Regions from separate parts of the Mesorhizobium sp. M0815 genome, predicted to be linked through region 1. Evidence: predicted binding sites of a transcription regulator. Region 1 holds the regulator's gene; each other region holds the start of a gene.

Region 1 (5,930 bases):
ACCCTCACCCTGTCCGCCGCGCTCGCCGCGGACATCTCCGGCGCCGGCGCCACCTTCCCCTACCCGATCTATGCGAAGTGGGCCGACACTTACAAGAAAGACACCGGCATTGGGCTTAACTATCAGTCGATCGGTTCCGGCGGCGGCATCAAGCAGATCAAAGCCAAGACCGTTACCTTCGGCGCTTCTGATGCGCCGCTGAAAGGCGAAGAGCTTGAATCGTCCGGATTGGCTCAGTTCCCGATGGTGATGGGCGGCATCGTTCCCGTCGTCAACCTCGAAGGCATCAAGCCGGGCGAGTTGGTTCTCGACGGCCCGACGCTGGCCGACATCTTCCTCGGCAAGATCACGAGCTGGGATGACGAGGCGATCAAGAAGCTCAATCCCGACGTCAAGCTGCCTTCGCAGGCGATCGCGGTCGTTCACCGTTCCGATGGGTCGGGCACGACGTTCAACTTCACATACTACCTCGGCGACGTCAGCGCGGACTGGAAAGAAAAGGTCGGCGTCGACAAGGCCGTGGAATGGCCCGTGGGCATCGGCGCCAAGGGCAATGAGGGCGTTGCCAACAACGTCTCCCAGACCGGCGGCGCGATCGGCTATGTCGAATACGCCTATGCCAAGCAGAACAAGCTCACCCACACCGATATGATCAACAAGGACGGCAAGAAGGTCGAACCCACCGCGGCGGCATTCTCGGCGGCAGCGGCCAATGCCGACTGGAGCTCGCAGCCGGGCTATGGCGTCATCCTCGCCAACGAGCCGGGCGCCGAGTCCTGGCCGATGACGGCGGCAACGTGGATCCTCCTGTACAAGAAGCCGGACGATGCCGCGACCACCGGCGAAGCGCTCAAATTCTTCGCCTGGGCATACGACAAGGGCGACGAGATGGCCGGCGAGCTGGACTACGTTCCGATGCCCGACAAGGTGGTCGAGAGCGTCAAGGCCATGTGGGCCAAGGAAGTCGTCGGCAGCGACGGCAAGCCGCTCTACTCGGCTATGTAATCTCCTCCAGGGAGGGCGTCGACGGCGCCCTCCCTGTTGCCTTCAATCGCGAGGACCCAATGACCATCGCTTCCGATGCCATGCTATCATCTGCAGCCCGGGCCAGGGAAGCTACGGTGCGGCGCTTCGCGCTCACAGACGCCATATTCCGCGGACTCACCCGCGCTTCCGCAATTCTTGTGCTGGTCATCCTCGGTGGTGTCGCAATCTCGCTGTTTGCCGGCTCATGGCAGGCCCTGTCGTCCTTCGGGTTCTCTTTCCTGACGACTGAGAGCTGGAATCCGGTTACGGAAAAATTTGGCGCGCTGGCGCCGATCTACGGCACCCTGGTCACGGCGGCCATCGCCATCCTGATCGCGGTTCCGATCGGCATCGGCATTGCCGTGTTTCTCACCGAACTCTGCCCGCGCCCGCTCAGGCGCCCGATCGGCATAGCGGTCGAGCTGTTGGCCGGCATTCCCTCGATCATCTACGGCATCTGGGGCCTGTTCGTGTTCGCGCCGTTCCTGCAGACGACGATACAGCCCTTCATCATCAACATCTTCCACGGCGTGCCGGGACTATCCAGCCTTTTCGCCGGCCCTCCTTACGGCATCGGCCTTCTAACCTCGGCGCTGATCCTCGCCATCATGGTACTGCCCTTCATCACCTCGATCACCAAGGACGTCTTCGATACGGTGCCGGCGGTGCTGAAGGAATCGGCCTACGGCATCGGTTGCACGACCTGGGAAGTGACCCGGCGCGTGGTCATTCCCTATACCCGCATCGGTATCATGGGCGGCGTCATGCTTGGCCTCGGCCGCGCGCTCGGCGAAACCATGGCGGTGACCTTCGTCATTGGCAACGCTCACCGCATCAGCGCCTCTCTGTTCGCGCCGGGCACGACGATCTCGGCGACCATCGCCAATGAATTCACCGAGGCCGACGGCGATCTCTACACCTCCTCTCTGGTTTCGCTCGGCCTGATCCTGTTCGTCATCACTTTCCTGATCCTTGCCGCCGCCCGCTATATGCTGATGCGGATCGACGCCCGTACGGGAGCCTGACCGATGTCGACATCCTCATCGCTCCACAGCCGCCGCAAAGCCAGGAATTCGGTGATGATGGCGCTTTGCGTCGTCGCCGCCGGCATCGGGCTTGCCTGGCTGGCGCTCATTCTCGGTGCACTGGTCTATAAGGGCACAGCCGGGCTTTCGTTCGCGGTCTTCACCGAGATGACGCCACCGCCAGGCGAGGCCGGCGGCCTGCTCAATGCAATCGCGGGCAGCCTGCTGATGACGATCATCGCCGTTGTCGTCGGCACGCCGATCGGCGTGCTGGCGGGAACCTACATGGCCGAATATGGGCGTTTCTCGCGCATCACCACCGTCGTGCGCTTCATCAACGACATCCTGTTGTCGGCGCCCTCGATCATCATCGGCTTGTTCGTCTATGAGTTGATGGTGAGGCCAATGGGGCATTTCTCGGCCATAGCCGGCGCCGTTGCGCTTGCCATCCTGGTCATTCCGGTGGTCGTGCGCACCACTGAAGACATGCTCAACCTGGTGCCGAACGCGTTGCGTGAAGCCGGTGCCGCGATCGGCGCGCCGCGTTGGGTGGTGATCCGTTCGGTCGCCTACCGCGCCGCATTGTCCGGCATCGTCACCGGCATATTGCTGGCGATAGCACGCATTTCCGGCGAGACGGCGCCGCTGCTCTTCACCGCGCTCAACAACCAGTTCTGGAGCAGCAATATCAACGCGCCGATGGCCAGCCTGCCGGTGACCATCTTCCAGTTCGCTCTCAGCCCTTACGAGGAATGGCAGCAACTGGCGTGGACCGGCGCACTCATAATCACCCTGACGGTTCTGGGCTTGAGCATCCTCGCCCGCAGCCTTACCGGACGCAGAGAGGACAGATGACACAGATGTTGTCCCCGGACATGACGATGACCGAAACGGTCGCCGAGAAGACGAAGATCGAGGTCAAGAACCTCAACTTCTACTACGGCCAGAGCAAGGCGTTGAAGGACATCACCTTGTCGCTGCCCGAGCGCAGCGTCACTGCCTTCATCGGCCCTTCGGGCTGCGGGAAATCGACGCTGCTGCGTGTGTTCAACCGCATCTACGAACTCTACCCGAAGCAGACAGCCGAGGGCCAGGTGCTGCTCGACGGCAAGAACATTCTCGACCGCTCGCAGGATCTCAATCTCCTGAGGACCAAGATCGGCATGGTGTTCCAGAAGCCGACGCCGTTCCCTATGTCGATCTACGAGAACATCGCCTTCGGGGTCAGGCTCTATGAGAATCTCGGCAAGTCCGAAATGGACGGCCGCGTCGAACAAGCGTTGAAGCGGGCCGCGCTGTGGGGCGAGGTCAAGGACAAGCTCAACGCCAGCGGCTTGAGCCTGTCAGGCGGCCAGCAGCAGCGGCTTTGCATTGCCCGCACCGTGGCGGTGAAGCCGGAAGTCATTCTGCTCGATGAGCCGGCTTCGGCACTCGACCCGCTGTCGACCGCCAAGATCGAGGAGCTGATAGACGAGTTGCAAGCCGATTACACGATCGTCATCGTCACCCACAACATGCAGCAGGCGGCGCGCGTGTCGCGCCAGACCGCCTTCATGTATCTGGGTGAACTGGTCGAGTTCGACCGGACCGAGAAGATCTTTACGTCGCCCCGCGAGAAGCGCACGCAGGATTACATCACCGGCCGCTTCGGCTGAGCCGTTCCGATCATGCATATAAGGACAGGACCATGGGCGAACACACAGTCGCTTCTTTCGACGAGGATCTCGAGCAGATCAGCAAGCTGATCCGCGACATGGCCGACCTCGCCGGTTCGATGGTCGGCGGGGCGACCAAGGCCCTGTTGAATTCTGACAACGTGCTGGCGCAACGCGTCGTTTCCGACGATGCCATCATGGATGCGCGTCAACGCGAACTGGACGACCGCGCCATCACCCTGATCGCCAAGCGCCAGCCGATGGCCCACGATCTGCGCCATGTCGTCGGGGCGATCCGCATGGCCGGCGATCTCGAACGCATCGGCGACCTTGCCAAGAATATCGCCAAGCGTGTGAGTGCGGTCGGCCTTAGCGTCACACCGCGCGACCTATCGCATTCCATCGATGCGATGGCGCAGCTGGTGCTCATCCAGGTGCAGGGCGTCATCGAGGAGTATGCTGCAGGCGATGCGGCCGCGTTGGCCAAGCTACGCGCCGCCGACGAGCGCATCGACGTCAAATATACGTCGGTGTTCCGCGAACTGTTGACCTACATGATGGAAGACCCGCGCAACATCACCGCTTGCACGCATCTGCTGTTCTGCGCCAAGAATCTGGAGCGGATCGGCGACCATGTCACCAACATCGCCGAAAATGCGTATTATGTGCTGACCGGCGAGCAATTGCCGGTCAATCGTCCGAAGCAAGACGAAACGACAATGTCCGCACCGGCGACATGATGGGGGTGCCCAGCCGATGATCGCACCACGCATAATGGTGGTGGAGGACGAGGAGCCGTTGGGTGTGCTGCTCCGCTACAATCTCGAATCCGAAGGCTACCAGGTCGAGGTGGTGACACGCGGCGACGAAGCCGAGATCCGTTTGCAGGAGAATGTGCCCGATCTTCTGGTGCTCGACTGGATGATACCAGCGGTTTCCGGCATCGAGCTCTGCCGCCGGTTGCGGGTGCGCCCCGAAACCGAACGGCTGCCGATCATCATGCTGACCGCGCGCGGCGAGGAGAGCGACCGGGTACGCGGTCTTTCGACCGGCGCCGACGACTATCTGGTCAAACCGTTTTCGACACCGGAATTCATGGCCAGGGTCAAGGCGCTGCTGCGCCGCGCCAAGCCGGAAGTGCTGTCCAGCGTGCTGAAGGTCGGCGACATCGTGCTCGATCGCGAATCGCACAGGGTGTATCGCAAGAAGACCGAGATCCGGCTCGGGCCGACCGAATTCCGGCTGCTCGAATTCATGATGCGGCATCCGGGCCGCGTCTTCTCGCGCAGCCAGTTACTCGATAATGTCTGGGGCGAGACGATCTATATCGACGAACGCACCGTCGACGTGCATGTCGGGCGGCTGCGCAAAGCCGTCAACAACGGCCGCATGCCTGATGTCATCCGCACCATCCGCGGTGCCGGCTACGCGATCAGGGAAGATTGACCCGCCCAGTCAGGCTACGTTCTTTCTGACGCCGGGCCTCATTTGCGCGCCCGGCGCGAAAATCTGCTGGTCGACGAAGCTTAACGCCCGCATTGCACAGCCTTCGCGGATCAGCGGCAATTCGTTCGGCTCGGTATCGAAGGAGATCGAGCCCGAATGCTGGCCGCCGGCGGTCTGGGCGATGGCCTTCCGCAAGGCCGGCTCGATCAGATCAAAGGCGGCGGCACTGGCGCCGACCATTGCGACCGGTGCCGGATCGATCAGCGCGAACAGCGAGCCGAGACCGAAACCCAGCGCTTCGCCGGCCTTGCGGTAGGCTTCGCGTTCCGGCCCGTCCTTCTCGCGCGCCCGAACCGCCAGCGCGCGCATGTCGGCGTCGCTGACGTCGGCGACCGGTTGGCTGTCTTCGCTCATCTGCGTGGCGTTGCGCCAGATGGCGTAATTGCCGGCATAGGCCTCGATGCAGCCGCGCCGCCCGCAACGGCAGAGCGCGCCGCCCGGACGATGGATCATGTGGCCAAACTCGCCGCCCGAGGAATGCGTGCCGGTGAACAGCTCGCCCTTCAACACCAGCCCCATGCCGATGCCGTGCGAAAGCAGGATGGCGATGAAGTCGTCGCGATAGCGATCCGGATCGCGCCAGCGCAAAGCCACCGCCATCATATTGCAGTCGTTCTCCACCGTGGCCGGGATGCCGAATTCATCTTCCAGCATGTCGGCAAAGGCGATGTCCGTCTGGGGCGTGATCGGCGACCACAGCATGGCGCGTGCAGGGGAG
Region 2 (5,930 bases), on a different contig from region 1:
TGAGGGGCGGCGCCAACATTGAGATTGGTCATTCCAACATGATTTGGAAGCGATTGGCCCCGGCGATTCAAAAAACCGCTTGCAAAATGCAATCAGTTAAGCTACCCGATAACTGCTTGCATCTCACAATTGGTTATCAAGGAGGCTCTCATGTCCAAACTTCGCGTCAGCGCTTTCACCTTGTCGATCGACGGCTTCGGCGCCGGTCCCGACCAAGACCTGAAGAACCCGCTGGGTGTTGGCGGGGAAGCCCTGCACGAATGGATGTTCGGCACCCGCACCTTCCGCAAGATGGTTCTCGGCAAGGATGGCGGGACCACGGACACTGACGAGGCGTTCGCCGCGCGCAGCTTCGAGAATGTCGGCGCCTGGATCCTCGGCCGCAACATGTTCGGGCCGATCCGCGGCGAGTGGCCTGACGAGAGCTGGAAAGGCTGGTGGGGAGACAATCCGCCATACCACGTGCCGGTCTTCGTGCTGACGCACCATCAGCGGGATCCCATTGTCATGGAGGGCGGCACGACCTTCTATTTCGTGACCGACGGCATCCACTCAGCGCTGGAGAAGGCGAAAGCAGCGGCTGACGGCAAGGATGTACGGCTGGGCGGTGGCGTTTCTACGATCCGGCAGTATCTCAAGGAAAAGCTCATCGACGAGATGCATCTGGCGATCTCACCTGTCCTGCTCGGCGCAGGCGAGAGCCTTTTTGCCGGCATCGACATGCCCAAGCTCGGCTACCGCTGCAGCGAGCAGGTCGCGACGCCGAAGGCCACGCATGTCATCATCGAGCGCGCCTAGCTTGTTGCAGGGCGCTGCCCACGGAGGCAGCGCCCCTCCTCGCTGCTTTAGTCAGTATTTCTCCGGCACATACAGTTCGCGCGGCAGCACCTGGCGCTCGTATTCGGGATTGAAGAGGCGCTCGGGCAGTGTGATCTCCTCGTGCGGCACCTCCTCATAGGGCATTTGCTTGAGGAGATGGTCGATGCAATTCAGCCGCGCCCGCTTCTTGTCGTTGCCCTCGACGATGAACCAGGGAGCTTCCGGGATGTTGGTGCGGGCGAAGGTTTCTTCCTTGGCCTTGGTGTACTGCTCCCAGCGCACGCGCGACTGGAGGTCCATCGGCGACAATTTCCATTGCTTCATCGGGTCGTGGATGCGCATCAAAAAGCGCATCTGCTGCTCCTCATCGGTGATCGAAAACCAGTATTTGACAAGCGTAATGCCTGAGCGGAGGAGCATGCGTTCGAAATCCGGCACGTCGCGAAAGAACTCCTCGACCTGATCCGGCTGGGCAAAGCCCATCACCCGCTCGACGCCGGAGCGGTTGTACCAGGAGCGGTCGAACAGCACGATCTCACCGCCGGCCGGCAGATGCGGAACGTAGCGCTGGAAATACCATTGCGACTTCTCGCGCTCGGTCGGCGCCGGTAGTGCTACGACGCGGCAGATGCGCGGATTGAGCCGCTGGGTGATGCGCTTTATGACGCCACCCTTGCCCGCCGAGTCGCGGCCCTCGAATACCACGACGAGCTTCTTCTTGTGATAGGCGACCCAGGACTGCAGCTTGATCAATTCGGATTGCAGCGTGATTAGATCCCGAAAATATTGCAGGCGGTCGATCGATGGCGGATGCGCATTCTTATAGATCTTGGCGATCTCCATCGACAGCGCCGGCTCAGAGATTTCCAGCTCATAATCTTCGTCGAGCGTGTCGGCGAGTTCCGCTTCCAGCCAGTCCCTGGCCGGGGAATTCTGTTTTATCTCGGTCATTTGCGCTGCTCCGCTTACAGGCCGTGTCGGCCGCTGTCAGGCGCTCTGCCGCCCGGCCCGGCGGCCGGAAATCGAAGCGCTGAACCGATGTTAGTATAGGCCAGCAATGACGGTTTTATTGCAGCCGCTGTTGCGCTGGCTGCGCGTCCAATCCGTAAGATGTGATCGATGTTGCCCTGCAACACGGGCGACAAGCGGAACGAATTATCCTACAAATGCCCGGTTCATTCAGGGCTGTCGTTTGAAACGCCCTTTCCCGATAAAATCATGAGGATACGACATGGAATACCGCACTCTCGGCCGTTCCGGGCTGAAGGTTTCGACGCTGACCATGGGCACCATGACGTTCGGCGGCGGCGGCGCGTTTTCGGCGGTCGGCAAGACCGATCTCGACGAGGCGCGCCGGATGATCGACCTTTGCATCGATGCCGGCATCAACGTCATCGACACCGCCAACGTTTATTCGAACGGGGTGTCAGAGGAGATCATCGGCGAGGCGCTCGGCGGCAAGCGCAAGGGCGACGTGTTGATCGCCTCCAAGGCGCGCATGCGGATCGGCAAAGGCCCCAATGATGAAGGCCTGTCGCGCTATCATCTGATCCGCGAATGCGAGAGGAGCCTGAAGCGCCTCAGGACCGATGTCATCGACATCTATTTCCTGCACGAGTGGGATGGCCTGACACCGCTCGAGGAAACCATCGCCGCGCTCGACACGCTGGTCGCGCAGGGCAAGGTCCGCTATGTCGGCTGTTCCAATTATTCCGGCTGGCAGGTGATGAAGGGGCTCGGTATCAGTGACCGTCATCACCAGCCGCGCTTCGTCACCCAGCAGATCCACTACACTCTGGAAGCCCGCGAGGCCGAGTATGAATTGTTGCCGATCTCGGTCGACCAGGGGCTCGGCCTGCTGGTCTGGAGCCCGCTCGCCGGCGGATTGCTGTCCGGCAAATATCACCGTGACCAGCCGACCGCCCGCCAGCTCAGCGGCTGGTCGGAACCGCCGATCCGCGACGAGGACCGGCTGTGGCGGATCGTCGACGTGCTGATCGATATCGGCAAGAACCACGGCGTGTCGGCAGCGCAGGTGGCGCTTGCCTGGTTGCTTGGCCGGCCCGCCGTCAGTTCGCTGGTGATCGGCGGACGAACCGAAGCGCATTTCAAGGACAATATCGCTGCTGCAAGCCTGGTGCTCGGCGATGAGGAGCGCACACGCCTCGACGTGGTCAGCAGGCCGCCCGTGCTCTATCCCTACTGGCACCAGCAATTCACGGCAAAGGACCGGTTCGGGCCCGCCGATCTCGTCCTCGACCGGGACGGCGCCTGAAAAAACGCCCTGAAGCGGGGCTCCCCGGACTGCGACGAGATATGGAGCCGATCGTGCCTTGCGGTGTTGTGTTTGTGGCCCAATGCTCCTAGGCAAAGGCCAAGCACAATGAAAGGAAACGATATGCCACGAGCACCGAACTACGGTCAGGAACGCAAGGAACGCGACCGGCAGAAGGCTGCCAAGAAGGCGGAAAAGCAGGCTGCCAAGGTCGCGGCCAAGGAGCGCTCGAAGCCCGAGGGCGAAAGCGAGTCCCAAACCAACACCGAAACGGCCGAGTGATGATATCAGGCCTGTCAGGCGGCCCGGGTCTCGATCAAGTCCCCGCTATGCCTCAGGCCGGCGCCTTGTCGCTGACGAAGACGTTCACTTCGCGGGCGGCGGCAATGAAGGCCCGTCTTGCGTTCATGGCCGGCTTGTCGCCGGCCAGCGCATCATGACAGGCTTGCAGCGCTTCGCGGTGCTTGGGGCTGCGCTTGCCGGGCCAATTGTTGAGGAGGTAGTCGGAAGCCTCGCGGGCCGTACGCAAGAGCTGATTGCTTCCCGCCGCGCCCTTGACGGTCACGGGTGTGTCAAATCGGTTGTTTTCCATCGCCGCTCTTACGCCATCGGCATTTGCGAAGCGAGACCGAAAGTAGCTTTCTTCGCTCATCTGCCTTTTTCGTGATCAATGGCCGCCGATCCTCACTCAAGCGACGACGGCAAATCCCCTGGCGCGCAGGCCGCGCCGGTCGTTGCGCAACGACGTGACCAGCCGGTCGCGGCTACCGTCGATATGAGATGAAAGCAGGCAGGCGGCCCCGTCGGCATCGCCGGCCCGCACCGCCGACAGAATGTCATGGTGTTCGGCCCAGGCACGGCCAAGCGCTGCCTCGTCGCGAACCTCGAGCCAGCGGGCGCGCGACAGGCGCGTCATCGCATCACGAACCGCTCTGAACAGGAACTCGTTGCCTGACAGGCGCGCCAGCTCGATATGAAAATCCATGCCGACACGATGCCATTCCTCGCGCGGCGTCTGGTCGTCGCAGGAATCGAGCATCGCCTCGATGATTTCGACGGCACCCCTGTCCTGCAAGGCACAAGTCAGCCTGACTGCCGCGACCTCGACCGCCTCGCGATAGACGGCGATCTGCTCCAGCTCGGCAAGATTGATGGGCGAGACCGTCCAGCCGCGGCCGTCGCGGCAGATCAGGCCTTCGGTCTCGAGCCGCAGTAACGCCGCCCTGACCGGCGTGCGCGAGGCGCCGAAGCGGCTTTCGACCCAGCGCTCCGTCAGCCGCTCGCCGGGACCGATCTCGAGCCCGAGGATCATCTCGCGAAGCTGCTTTTCGACGTTCTGCATCTGCGACATTGGCGTTCCGTTGTTGGAGCCGGTTCATTGGCCCTCTGCTCACCGGCCATTACTGGCGATCACTTTGCAGGGACCGCATTGACAGCGACCAGCCTTGCGTCCATGACGGATACCAGTTTGGTATCCCAAAATGGTATCCGCAGCAACCCAACGACAGCAGTCTCTGACATGCCGCAAGACGCCACCCTCGCCGTGCAAGGCACGCATAACGTCCACTGGCGCCGCAATCTCGCCGTGTGTTTTGCCGGCTCGTTCAGCACGCTCGCAGCGATGACGCTGCTGTTGCCGTTCCTGCCGCTCTACGTCGAACAGCTGGGCGCCGAGGGCCATGCGGCGATCGTGCAGTGGTCGGGCATCGCCTACGGCGCCACTTTCCTTGCTGCCGCGCTGGTCGCACCCCTGTGGGGGCGGTTAGGCGACCGCTACGGCCGCAAACTGATGCTGGTGCGCGCCAGTTTCGGCATGGCGATGTGCATGTCGCTGACCGGCATGGTGCAGACTGTCTGGCAATTGGTGTTCTTGCGCCTGCTGATCGGCTTTGCCGGCGGCTATTCTTCGGGCTCGACCATCCTGGTTGCCATGCAGACGCCGAAGGATCGCTCCGGCTGGGCGCTGGGCGTGCTGTCGGCCGGAATCACGGCCGGTGCCCTGGTCGGCCCGCTGCTCGGCGGCGCGCTGCCGCCGCTGATTGGCATCCGCGCCACATTCCTGCTCGCCGGCGGCGTCATTTTCCTGGCCTTTCTGGCAACCACCTTGCTGATCAAGGAGGCCCCTCGCCCGGTTGCCGCCAAGGCCGCGTCAGAAGAAAAGGCGAAAGGCGGCTGGTCGCAAATTCCCGACAAGCGCCCCGTCGTCGCCATGCTGGCGACCGGGACGCTGTTGAGTTTCGCCACCATGTCGATCGAGCCGATCATCACCGTCTATGTCCAGCAGCTCATCGAAGATCCGAGCCAGGTCACGCTGGTCTCCGGCATCGTCATGTCGGCGGCAGCGCTCGGCGCCATCCTGTCGGCGTCGCGGCTCGGCAAGCTCGCCGACCGTATCGGCCACTGGAACGTCATCGTTGCCGCGCTCGCAGTCTCGGCGCTGCTCCTGATCCCGCAGGCCTTCGTCACGCAAGGCTGGCAGCTCGTCGGCCTGCGTTTCCTGATGGGCGTGGCGCTTGGCGGTCTTTTGCCCTGCATCACCAGCGTCATCCGCCACAATGTGCCTGACGGCGTCGGCGGCAATGTGCTGGGCTTGTCGATCTCGGCGCAATATGTCGGGCAGGTCGCCGGACCGTTGCTCGGCGGCTTCGTTGGTGGCCATTTCGGCATGCGCGCGGTGTTTCTCGGCACATCCGTGCTGATGGCGGGCGGAGCGGCCTATAACTGGCTGGTCCAGTCGCGCCGCGAACGCGACATGCTGGCGGAAGCCGGCAAATCCTGACACGGTTCGCGCAGCGCTATCTCAGGCGGTCGCCAGCAATTACGGAGGCCTGGAAAA
Region 3 (5,930 bases), on a different contig from region 1:
GGTCTTGCCGCTGCCGGATGGGCCGATGACCGTCACCACCTCGCCGCGCGTCACCTTGAGGCTGACCGAGCGCAGGACCTCGACGGATCCAAAGGCTTTGGAGACCTCGGAGATATCGAGAAGCGCCGGATTTGCGTGCGAGGCTTTGGACATCTTGTTATTCCCGGATGAAGGAGAAACGCCGCTCCAGCCGCCGGCTGGCCAAGGAGAGGGCGTAGTTGACGGCGAAGTAGACGAGCGCGCCGAGGATGTAGAGCGGCATCGCCTCATAGGTGCGGCCGATGACCTGGTTGATCGCTTGCATCAGGTCGGTGATGCCGAGCAGCGAGACCAGCGCGCTGCCTTTCACCGCGTCGGTGACGCCGTTGATCCAGGGCGGCAGGAAGCGCCTGAACGCTTGCGGAAAAATGACGTAGGCCAGCCGCTGGCGGAAGGTCAGCCCGATCGCCATCGCCGCCTCGGACTGACCCTTGGGAATCGAGCCGACGGCGCCCCTGAGATACTCGACGACTTGTGCGGTCTTGAAGAGGGTGAGGGCGAGTACGGCCGCCCAAAAGGACTCAAGATGCAGTCCCACCGCGGGCAGGCCGTAATAGACGAAGAAGATCAGCACCAGGATCGGAATGCCGCGTATGGTGTCGCTGAAGACGCGCACTGCCCAGCGCAGCGGAGCCGGACCATAGACGAGGCCGACACCCATCAGCACGCCGGCGATAAGCGATAGCACCACAACCAGCAGCGACACCCACAAGGTTACGGCAAAGCCTTCGGCGAGGAACGGCAAGGCATAGATGATCTGGCTCAGCATGTCAGCGCGCCGCCTTGAACCGGCGCTCGACCAGCCGCAGCGCGAAAAGCAGCGCGTAGCCGGTCAACAGGTACATCGCAGTCACCACCAGATAGACCTCGACAATGCGGAAGGTGTTGAAGTTGATCCACTGGGCGCCATAGGTGAGCTCGGGTACCGAGATGACCGACGCCACCGACGTGTCCTTGAAGAGCGATATGAAAGTGTTGGAAAGCGCCGGCAGCGTTATGCGCAGCATCGTCGGCAAGCGTACATGGAGCAGTCTCTGCCAAGGGGTCAGGCCAATCGCCTTGCCGGCGTCGAGTTGTCCGCGCGGCACCGCCTCGAGCCCGGAGCGGAACACCTCGACCAGATAGGCGCCGCTGTAGAGCGACAGCGTGGCAATGAACGAGGTTTGCGCGCTGTAGGCGATATCGACCACGGTCGGCAGGCCGTAGAAGACCAGGTAGACGAGCAGGATCAGCGGCACGTTGCGGATGAATTCGACATAGCCCGCGATGACGGTCCGCACCGCTCGCCCGGCCGACACGTACCAGACCGCCAGAAGCAGCCCGATGACGATGCCGAGCGCGATAGAGATGACGGCCAGCTCAAGGCTGAGCAGCAGCCCGCCCCAGAGCTTGTCGAAATGCCGCCAGATCAGGTTGAAGTTGAGGGTATAGCCCATGCGTCCTGCTTAGTGCCGACAGTCCGGGAACGAGGCGGAAGGGCGCCGGAGGCATCCTTCCGCCTGATGGATCAGATAACCGGGAATCCAGGATGGCGGGCCGGCGGCTCCTGTCCGAAATAATCCTTGAACGCAGCGTCGTAGAGTGCCGTTTCATGGCCGAACATGGCGATAGCGAAGGTCTGGTTGACGAAGGTCAGCCAGTCGAGGTCGCCCTGCCGCAGTGCGGCACCATAAAGCATCGAGAACCAACTCTTGCCGGCATCGAAGTATTTGTCCGGATTGCGCGAGGCGAGCCAGCGGACCGTCGACAGATCGACGGCGGCGGCGTCGGATCGTTTCGATTCCAGTGCCTGCAGCACGTTGGCCTGCGTGTCTATCTGCATCACCTGCGCCTCCGGCAGGACGATGCGCACGTTTGCCTCGGCATCGACGTTTTGCAGGATGGAAATCCGGGTCGCCGAACCGGCGGCAAGCAGCTTGTCGAAGGTCTTGTTCTCTGCGTTCGGAAGGGTCAGCAAGGCAATGCCCTCGACGTAATAGGGCCGAGAGAAGTGGATCAGCTGCGAGCGCTGGGCGGTCATGGTCATGAACTGGATGGTGATGTCGACCTTGTTGGTGGTCACGTTCGGAATGCGCTGGGCCGGATCCTGCATTACGAATTCGACTTTGGTCGGATCGTCGAAAAGCCCCTTGGCGAGAATGCGACCCATGGTGATGTCCATGCCCACCAGTTCGCCGGCATCGTTCTCGAAGTGCCAGGGCGCGTTGGTGCTGCCGGTGCCGACGATCACCTTGCCGCGCTCGAGAACGGTGCGCAGCAGGCTGTCAGGCGCTGCCTGGGCCGCAGCTTTCTGGACATCGACCGCAGTGGCGGCACTCATCACTCCGGCCGTTGCAAGCCCGGCCATTCCCAGTTTCAGAAATTCACGCCTTTTGGATGTGTCGTTCACGGCGACCTCCTTCGTGTTGTGTTCCCCGTTGGACCAGCAGCGCAGGCATCGGTTGCAACTGACGTCATTGTCCCTTACAAAGGACGCCTGTACTCTGTACAAGACAGATTAACATCAGGAATCGATAATGCAAGAAGGCAATGCCTTGGCCGCTCGACCGGACGCCGGTCTGGACGAAGACAAGAACTCGGGTTCTCGGGAGAAGGGCCTCAACCGGGTCCTCCAGATTCTGGAGTTTCTTCACGCGACCCAGCGCGCGATCGGCATTGGCGATCTTGCCAGAGGGGTGAATGCACCGCGGTCGACGACCTATACGCTGGTGCGCTCGCTGGTTGACGCAGGCCTGCTGGAGATGGCCGGAGACGGCAATCGGGTCTATTTTGGAAAGAAGCTCTATCTCTACGGAATGGACTATGTGCGGGGCAACGACCTGCTCAGGCGAGGGCGCCAGGAAGTCGACCATCTGTCACGCGAGACCGGCGAGACCTCGGAGCTGTGCATGCTGCAAAGCGGCCGCTACACCATCGTCCATTCAAGCCCGGGAACCAGGCCATTCAGGATCAGCTCGGCGACGGGTCTGCAAATACCGCTCCCCTGGACAGCTTCCGGGCGACTGCTCCTCGCCGGCTTCGAAAGGGCAGCGATCGAGGATATGGTCTCGGAAGACGACCTCGTACTGCCGGACGGCCGCAGGTTGCAGCTCGACGATTTCATAGCCGATATCGCGGTGGCCAAGTCGGCCGGCTACTGCGTCACCTCCGGCCTTGTCGATGCCTACACGAAATGCCTGGCCGCGCCGGTCTTTTCGGCGCCGGGCAGGGTCGAGGCGACGATGTGCCTGGTGGTTCCCATCGATACCTCGACCGAAAAGACCGATGACCTGATAGAGCTGTTGCTCGAGCGCGCCGCGCGGCTTTCGATCGCGGCATAGGCCGCCTTTCCAGCAGGCCAGCGCCGGCGTCCGTTCAAGCGATAATGTCTGGAATGATCTTGTCTTCGAGCGCCATCAGCCTGTCCTTCAGGAAAAGCTTCTTTTTCTTCATGCGCTGGATCTGCAGCGGGTCGCAATTCATGGCGATCATCGCATTGATGGCCGCGTCGAAATCGGCGTGTTCCTGCTTCAGCCGGGAATATTCGAGGCGGATATCTGCCTGTTCCTGATCGGACATTTTTACCGTCTGCACGTCTGCGGCGCCCAAACTATGGGCCTGATTGGGCGGGACCGGGGGTCTTCTTGCACCGGCGCGCAGCCCATACCACATTTCATATTGTCGTGGAATGCTACCACGCAGCATTCGACATCGGTGCGCGATGGTGGCACACTGTCATTATGCCGTCACAGAAGCGAGCCTGCGGTGGACGTGCCATGACGGCTGCAATCCGAGGAAACCATGAAAGGGAGAACCAATCATGTCTCTTGCATCCCATCTTGATGAGCTGCAGCGGAAACACGGCGACATCGAACGCGAAATCGACGATGCGATGACCCATCCGTCGGTAGACGACCTCGAAATCGTGAATCTCAAGCGGCGCAAGCTGGCGCTCAAGGACGAGATTGAAAAACTGAAGGCGAAACCGACGACGCATTGACGCCCATCCAGGACTAGCTGCGCCGCCTGGCGCGCGATTTCTTTCCGGTGACATGTCTCTATGCTGCCGGAAACGCTTATGGATTTGCGGCAAGCTGCCGTCTTGCCATTTCCGATTTGCTAGGTCTGCGCGCCAGTCGCCATTGACAAGCCATCTTTGCTCCTCCACCTCATGCCCGGACCTTCAAGATTAAAGGCAGCCGGCATGACCGGATATTTTTCCTCACCCTTCCCGCGCCGCAGGTCGGTCGGTGTCGACGTCGGCGGCGTGATGGTCGGCGGCGGCGCCCCAGTCGTCGTCCAGTCGATGACCAACACCGACACGGCCGATGTCGACCAGACGGTGGCGCAAGTGGCGGCGCTGCATCGCGCCGGCTCCGAGATCGTGCGCATAACGGTCGACCGCGACGAAAGCGCTGCCGCTGTGCCGGCCATCCGCGAGCGACTGGAGCGGCTCGGGATCGACGTGCCGCTGGTCGGCGATTTCCATTACATCGGCCACAAGCTCCTGGCCGATCATCCGGCCTGCGCCGAGGCCTTGGCCAAGTACCGCATCAACCCCGGCAATGTCGGTTTCAAGGACAAGAGGGATCGGCAGTTCGCGGCGATCGTCGAGATGGCTATCCGATACGACAAGCCGGTGCGCATCGGTGTCAACTGGGGTTCGCTCGACCAGGAGCTGCTGACCCGGCTGATGGACGACAACCAGGCCCAAGGCTTTCCGCTGACCGCGCAGGAAGTGACGCGCGAAGCGATCGTGCAGTCGGCGATCCTGTCGGCCGAAATGGCCGAAGAGATTGGCCTTGCGCGCGAGAAAATCATCCTCTCGGCCAAGGTCAGCGGCGTGCAGGATCTGATCGCCGTCTACACCGAGCTTGCCACCCGTTCCAACCATGCGCTGCACCTCGGCCTGACCGAGGCCGGCATGGGCTCGAAAGGCATTGTCGCATCATCGGCTGCGATGGGCATCCTTCTCCAGCAAGGCATCGGCGACACCATCCGCATCTCGCTGACGCCGGAGCCGAACGGCGACCGCACACGCGAAGTGCAGGTGTCGCAGGAGCTGTTGCAGACCATGGGCTTCCGGCAGTTCGTGCCGATCGTCGCCGCCTGCCCGGGCTGCGGCCGCACGACCTCGACCGTGTTCCAGGAGCTTGCCCAGAACATCCAGGCCGACCTGCGCAAGAACATGCCGGTGTGGCGCGAACAATATCCCGGCGTCGAGAACCTCAAGGTCGCGGTGATGGGTTGCATCGTCAACGGTCCGGGCGAATCCAAACATGCCGATATCGGCATTTCGCTGCCCGGCACCGGCGAGATGCCGACCGCCCCGGTATTCGTCGACGGCAAGAAGGCGGCGACGCTGCGCGGCCCGTCGATTGCCGCGGATTTCGAGAAAATGGTTTCCGACTACATCGAACGGCGGTTTGGGCAACACGGCAAAGCCGCGGCGGAGTAGTTCGATGCGGCGTTTGCTTGGGGCGACGCTGGCTGTCATTTGCGGGCTGGGCTGGGCGACGGCCGTCCAGGCCGATCCGCCGCGGCCGGCCAAGCAGAAGCTGATCGATCGAGTTTGCGATCTTATCGAGACGCATGCCGACCAGAACGGCCTGCCCCGGGATTTCTTTGCCCGGCTGATCTGGAAGGAGAGTCGCTTCGATCCCAATGCGGTCAGCCCCGTCGGTGCGGAGGGTATCGCCCAATTCATGCCGGGTACCGCCAAGATGCGCGGGCTCGCCAATTCGTTCGATATCGAGCAGGCTATCCCGGCCTCGGCAAAATACCTCGCCGAAATGAAGACCGGCTTTGGCAATCTGGGCCTCGCCGCAGCCGCATACAATGCCGGCGAGAGCCGGGTGACGCGCTGGCTGAATTCCGGCGGCTTCTTGCCGATGGAGACCGAAAGCTACGTT
Region 4 (5,930 bases), on a different contig from region 1:
TCCCTCATAGTGACTGAGAAAAGTGGCTTACGCCGCGCCGACCACTTTCGCCGACTTCTCGAAACGCTTGCGCTCGTTCGGGTCGAGATAGAGCTTGCGCAGGCGGATGGTCTTCGGCGTCACCTCGACCAGCTCGTCGTCCTGGATCCAGGCCAGCGCGCGTTCCAGCGTCATGCGGATCGGCGGCGTCAGTTTTACCGCCTCGTCCTTGCCGGCGGCGCGGATGTTCGTCAGCTTCTTGCCCTTGAGCACGTTGACTTCGAGGTCGTTGTCCCTGGAATGGATACCGATGATCATGCCCTGATAGACCTTGACGCCGGGGTCGATGACCATCGGGCCGCGGTCTTCCAGGTTCCACATGGCATAGGCCACCGATTCACCCTGTTCGTTTGAGATCAGCACGCCGTTGGTGCGGCCGGGCAGCTCACCCTTATAGGGTTCGTAGGCGTGGAACAGCCGGTTCATCACGGCGGTGCCGCGCGTGTCGGTCAGCAGTTCCGACTGGTAGCCGATCAGGCCGCGCGTCGGCGCGTGGAAGACGATGCGCTGGCGATTGCCGCCCGAAGGGCGCAGCTCGACCATCTCGGCCTTGCGCTCCGACATTTTTTGCACGACGACGCCGGCATGCTCCTCGTCAACGTCGATGACGACTTCCTCGACCGGCTCCAGCAATTCGCCGTTCTCGCCCTTCTGCATGACGACGCGCGGCCGCGACACGGCGATCTCAAAACCTTCGCGGCGCATCGTCTCGATCAGCACGGCCAGCTGCAATTCGCCGCGTCCGGAGACGAAGAACGAATCCTTGTCCGGCGATTCCTCGATCTTCAGCGCGACATTGCCTTCGGCCTCGCGCAGCAGGCGGTCCCGGATGACGCGGCTGGTCACCTTGTCGCCTTCGGTGCCCGCCAGCGGTGAATCGTTGACCAGGAACGACATCGTCACCGTCGGCGGATCGATAGGCTGCGCGTGCAGCGGCTCGGTCACCGACAGGTCGCAGAACGTGTCGGCGACGGTGCCTTTCGACAAGCCGGCGATAGCGACGATGTCGCCTGCCTGCGCTTCGTCGATGGGCTGGCGCTCGAGCCCGCGAAAAGCAAGGATCTTCGAGATGCGGCCGGTTTCGACCTGGGTGCCATCATGGTGCAGCACCTTGACCGCCTGGTTGGATTTCAGCGTGCCGGATTCGATACGGCCGGTGATGATGCGGCCGAGGAACGGATTGGCTTCCAGAATGGTGCCGATCATGCGGAACGGGCCAGGATGAACGGTCGGCGCCGGCACGTGCTTGATGACGAGGTCGAACAGCGGCGCCAGAGCCTGGTCCTTCGGACCTTCGGGGTTTTCGGAGACCCAGCCGTCACGGCCCGAACCGTAAAGGATCGGGAAGTCGAGCTGCTCGTCGGTCGCGTCAAGCGCGGCAAACAGGTCGAACACCTCGTTGACCACCTCGACGTGGCGGGCATCCGGCCGGTCGATCTTGTTGATGACGACGATCGGCTTCAGTCCGACCTTGAGCGCCTTGCCGACGACGAATTTGGTCTGCGGCATCGGCCCCTCGGCGGCGTCGACCAGCACGATGGCCGAATCCACCATCGACAGGATGCGCTCGACCTCACCGCCGAAGTCGGCGTGGCCGGGCGTGTCGACGATGTTGATGCGGGTGCCCTTCCAGTCGACCGAGGTCGCCTTGGCCAGGATGGTGATGCCGCGTTCCTTTTCGAGATCGTTCGAATCCATGGCGCGCTCGGCGACGCGCTGGTTGTCGCGGAACGAGCCGGACTGTTTCAGGAGCTGATCGACGAGGGTGGTTTTTCCATGGTCGACGTGCGCGATGATCGCGATATTGCGGATTTTCATGTTTTGGTCTCGGGAGCGTTGCAGGCAGCAGGCCAAAAGGCGCTGCCTCTTTCGGTTGGGCGGCTCATACAGGGTTTTTCGCAATTGCGAAAGAGGAGGCGAGTCACCAAATAAAGTCACCAAATCTTAAATGTCTTGGTGTGAAGTGGAATTATTAACCAAGGCGGAACCTTTCATGGTCCGGGCAGTTCGAATTTCATGATCGACGCAGGCAGCAGACTCCGGCCGATTTTGGCATGTAGCGCACTCGCCGTCCTCCTCGCGGCAGGCGCGGCGCAGTCGGCCGCGTCGTTCAAGGAGACGCGGACTGCCCTGCCGTCCGACAAGCGGTCGGCGGAGCAGCTTTTTGCCGATGCTCCCGATGGCGTCGACCCGGTGGTGACCGGGCCAGTCAGCGCCGCCTTCAAGCAAAGGCAGCAAAATGCCGGATGCGACAGCGCCGTCTGGCCCAACATTCCCGTCGTCTGCTATCCCGATTGATACACGTCCTACCCTCGGGCTGGCCCGAGGATAATGGTGCAGTCGCTCACGCCGACCGGACCGGATCGAGCGTGACCTTGTAGAGTTCGCTGTCGTCGCGATCCATCAGCCGCACCGTCAGCTGCTCTGTAGCGCCATCGATATCGACAAGTCCGAAGAACTGCAGGCCGGCCGACGGCGGCAGGTTCTGACCCTGCTCGGCAGTCGGTGCCTTGATGAACTTCAGCTCCGGGCCGAAGGTCATGTCGAAACCATTCGGTCCGAATGTGCCTGAATGGATCGGACCCGAAACGAATTCCCAGAACGGATTGAAGTCCTGGAACTGCGCCTTGTCCGGATTGTAGTAATGCGCGGCCGTGTAATGCACGTCTGCGGTGAGCCAAACGGTATTGCTGATGCCCGCGTTCTTTATATAGCGAAGAAGGTGGGCAATTTCCAGCTCGCGCCCCTTGGCCGGGCCATTGTCGCCATTGCTGACTGCCTCGGCCCCGACCTTCTTGGTACCGTCATTCCAGACCACGAGGCCGAGCGGCATATCGGCGGCGATGATTTTCCACGTCGCGTTGGAATTTGCCAGCTCACGCTTCAACCACTTAATCTGCTGTTCGCCGAGGATGCGCGATTGCGGCGTCATCGTCTCCTGCATATCCGGGCCGTTGGGGCCGCGGTAGGAACGCATGTCGAGGAAGAACACATCGAGCAGCGGCCCATAAGCGATCTTGCGGTAGACGCGGCCCGGCTCCGACAGTTCGTAGCGGATCGTCGTCATCTCGTGGAAGGCGCGCGCAGCACGTGCCGCCAGCACATGGATCGATTTTTCGGTGTAGCGGTCGTCGGCGGTCAGGTCCTTCGAGTCCGACCAGTTGTTAAGCACCTCATGGTCGTCCCACTGATAGAAAGTCGGGCAGATGGCACTGAGCGCAAGAACGTTCTTGTCCATCATGTTGTATTTCCACTGCGCCCGGTATTCGTCCAGCGTCTCGGCAACCTTGCGCTTTTCGTCGATCAGCACTGTGTTTTTCCACTTGTCGCCATTGGGCAGGTCGACCTCGTCCTTCATCGCACCATCGGCATAGACCGTATCGCCCGAATGCAGGAAGAAGTCGGGCGTGTGCTTGGCGATCGTGGCGTAGGTCTTCATGCCGGTCTCGTCGATGCCCCAGCCTTGGCCGGCGGTGTCGCCCGACCAGGCGAAACGAATGTCGCGCTTCGAGGCAGGTGCCGTGCGGAAGCGGCCGACGATCGGCTCCGAAACGGCGTTGATGTCGGCAAGATCGGCCGCGACCATGCGGTAGAAAATGTCCTGGTCGGAGGCGAGATCGGTAAGCAGCCGCTTCACCGTATAGTCGCTGGCCGGCGACGTATCGAGCGGCGCCAGGCGGACGGCATTGGCGAAATTTTCCGTCGACGACACTTCGAACATGACGCGCGACGGCCGGTCCGTGCGCGTCCAGACCATGCCGCTGGTCGCGTCGACATCGCCGGACTGAATGCCATGGGTGAAGGCCGGGCGCTGATTGGCGCGCGAGTAATAGGGAAGGGCGAGACCCGAGGCGCCGACCAGGCCAACGGCGCTGGCCGACGTGACGAAAGCGCGCCGCGTCATTGAAATCTTGTTCATGGCTGTCTCCTGGATGGCGTTGAACGTCGCCGCCAAGCTCCAGCTTCAATGTTTCAGGCACATTTCGAAACGATGAAGGTTTTCTGACATCAACAAGCGGGAAGGCTGGACCGCTCGGCGGCGAAGCTGCTGATCTCCCCCTTGCGGGTCCCTTGCGGGGGAGATGGCCGGCAGGCCAGAGGGGGGCGCTGTCCCGCCGACGTACAAATCAGAAAGAAATCAGACGGAGCAGCGGAGTTTGGGCAGAACATTGCGTAAAGTCGGAGGCTGGCGAACCTTCGCGCCCCCTCTGCCCTGCCGGGCATCTCCCCCGCGAGGGGGGAGATCGGCAATTTGGCCGACGGCATCTCTCCTGCAACGAGAAGCTATGCCGCCTGCGGTTCAGGATCGAACGCCGGGCGGCTGGTGTTGATCAGCAGCGAGATGCAGGCGGCGGCTATTGCCGTCATGCCGGCGATCAGGAAGGCAAGCTCGTAATTGCCCTGCAACTCACGCATAGTGCCACCGAAAAAGGCCGCTGTCGCTGCGCCGACTTGATGGCCGGCGACGATCCAGCCGAAGACGATCGGCCCGCTGCGGTCGCCGAACGCCTCGTTGGAAAGCCGCAGCGTCGGCGGCACTGTGGCGATCCAGTCCAGTCCGTAAAATACGGCGAAGATGATCAGGCTGGTCGCCGAGAAGCCGGAATAGGGCAGATAGATCAGCGACAGGCCGCGAATGCCGTAATAGATGCCGAGCAGCTTGCGCGGGTCGAAACGGTCGGTGAGCCAGCCCGACAGCGTCGTGCCAATAAGATCGAAGATACCCATCATCGAGAGCAGGCCCGCGGCCTGCACTTCGCCGATGCCCATATCGCCGCAAAAGGCGATCAGGTGCGTGCCGACCAACCCGTTGGTGGTGAAGCCGCAAACGAAGAAGGTGGCGAACAGGTACCAGAACACACGCGTACCGGCGGCGCGGCGCAACGTGCTCAGCGTATGCGCGAGGAAATTGCCTTGCGCGGCCGGCGGCGCGGGCGGCACATCGTCGAGCTCCGCGCCATAGCGGACCATGCCGATCGCGGCCGGACGCTCCGGTACCAGCATATAAACCAGCGGCACCAAGGCGGCGGTGGCCACGGCAATGGCAATAGCGACCGGCTTCCAGCCGCCAGACTGGGCGAGCGAGGCGAGCAGCGGCAGGAAGACCAGCAGCCCGGTGGCGCTGGACGCCGACATCAGTCCCATCACAAGGCCGCGATTGGTCTTGAACCAGCGGTTGACGATGGTGGCGCCGAGCACGGTGGCGACGGCGCCCGAGCTGATGCCGGAAAACACGCCCCAGGTGAGGAGCAGATGCCACGGCTTGGTCATCAGCAGGCTGAGCGCGGTCGATCCCGACATCAACAGCAGCGCGGCAAGCAAGGTGCGGCGCAGCCCGATCCGCTCCATCAGCGCCGCGGCAAACGGCCCAGTCAGGCCATAGAGGAAGATGCCGGTGGCCGCGGCCAGCGAGACGACGTCGCGCCGCCAGCCGAAACTATTCTCCAGCGGCAGCATCATGACTGCCGGCGCCGAACGCAGGCCCGCGGCGATCAGCAGGCAGAGGAAGATGACGGCGACCACGACGAAAGCGTAGCGCTGGCCAAACGGGCGGGATTGAGCTATCATGTTACTGACCGGTACGTTTCAGATGTGCGGAACATACGTACCGACCGGTAACATTGTCAACCAGGCAATCGGCAAACCAGACATGAAAAGCATTGAACCAACGATCAAGGAGAATGGCGCACCGCTGCCTCGCGCCGCCGAACGGATTCTCCAGGTGGCGCGCGACCTGTTCTACCGGCAAGGCATCAGGGCGATCGGCGTCGACGAGATCGTACGGCGTGCCGGCGTCACCAAGCCAAGCCTCTACCGCAGCTTTCCGTCCAAGGATGAGTTGGCCGCATCCTATCTTCGGCACTATGACCTCGAATTCTGGGAGCGCTTCG

Evidence for each region. Region 1 encodes PhoB, which activates phosphate uptake and scavenging genes when phosphate is short. Its sites were predicted from a motif close to TGTCATNNANCTGTCAT; they were not measured.
Region 2: the regulator PhoB is predicted to act here: its motif matches at 1,877-1,893, upstream of ppk2 (polyphosphate kinase 2).
Region 3: the regulator PhoB is predicted to act here: its motif matches at 3,752-3,768, upstream of NKI01_RS02765 (YdcH family protein).
Region 4: the regulator PhoB is predicted to act here: its motif matches at 4,031-4,047, upstream of NKI01_RS03815 (alkaline phosphatase D family protein).

Annotation. Positions count from the first base shown of each region.
Region 1 is NZ_JAMYOU010000025.1:63,191-69,120, reverse strand. Features, by position in the region: gene pstS (phosphate ABC transporter substrate-binding protein PstS) at 1-1,005, shown strand, start outside; gene pstC (phosphate ABC transporter permease subunit PstC) at 1,065-2,051, shown strand; gene pstA (phosphate ABC transporter permease PstA) at 2,055-2,906, shown strand; gene pstB (phosphate ABC transporter ATP-binding protein PstB) at 2,903-3,706, shown strand; gene phoU (phosphate signaling complex protein PhoU) at 3,739-4,446, shown strand; gene phoB (phosphate regulon transcriptional regulator PhoB) at 4,463-5,152, shown strand; gene NKI01_RS23765 (ROK family protein) at 5,162-5,930, opposite strand, start outside.
Region 2 is NZ_JAMYOU010000003.1:110,897-116,826, forward strand. Features, by position in the region: gene NKI01_RS05595 (dihydrofolate reductase family protein) at 151-798, shown strand; gene ppk2 (polyphosphate kinase 2) at 850-1,770, opposite strand; gene NKI01_RS05605 (aldo/keto reductase) at 2,051-3,094, shown strand; gene NKI01_RS05610 (hypothetical protein) at 3,218-3,376, shown strand; gene NKI01_RS05615 (DUF982 domain-containing protein) at 3,429-3,686, opposite strand; gene NKI01_RS05620 (GntR family transcriptional regulator) at 3,783-4,445, opposite strand; gene NKI01_RS05625 (multidrug efflux MFS transporter) at 4,614-5,873, shown strand; gene NKI01_RS05630 (DUF423 domain-containing protein) at 5,930-5,930, shown strand, end outside.
Region 3 is NZ_JAMYOU010000002.1:29,481-35,410, reverse strand. Features, by position in the region: gene NKI01_RS02795 (amino acid ABC transporter ATP-binding protein) at 1-153, opposite strand, end outside; gene NKI01_RS02790 (amino acid ABC transporter permease) at 158-808, opposite strand; gene NKI01_RS02785 (amino acid ABC transporter permease) at 810-1,475, opposite strand; gene NKI01_RS02780 (transporter substrate-binding protein) at 1,547-2,428, opposite strand; gene NKI01_RS02775 (IclR family transcriptional regulator) at 2,556-3,359, shown strand; gene NKI01_RS02770 (YdcH family protein) at 3,394-3,597, opposite strand; gene NKI01_RS02765 (YdcH family protein) at 3,839-4,018, shown strand; gene ispG (flavodoxin-dependent (E)-4-hydroxy-3-methylbut-2-enyl-diphosphate synthase) at 4,223-5,476, shown strand; gene NKI01_RS02755 (lytic transglycosylase domain-containing protein) at 5,481-5,930, shown strand, end outside.
Region 4 is NZ_JAMYOU010000002.1:242,477-248,406, forward strand. Features, by position in the region: gene typA (translational GTPase TypA) at 28-1,857, opposite strand; gene NKI01_RS03810 (hypothetical protein) at 2,056-2,337, shown strand; gene NKI01_RS03815 (alkaline phosphatase D family protein) at 2,384-3,958, opposite strand; gene NKI01_RS03820 (MFS transporter) at 4,324-5,607, opposite strand; gene NKI01_RS03825 (TetR/AcrR family transcriptional regulator) at 5,690-5,930, shown strand, end outside.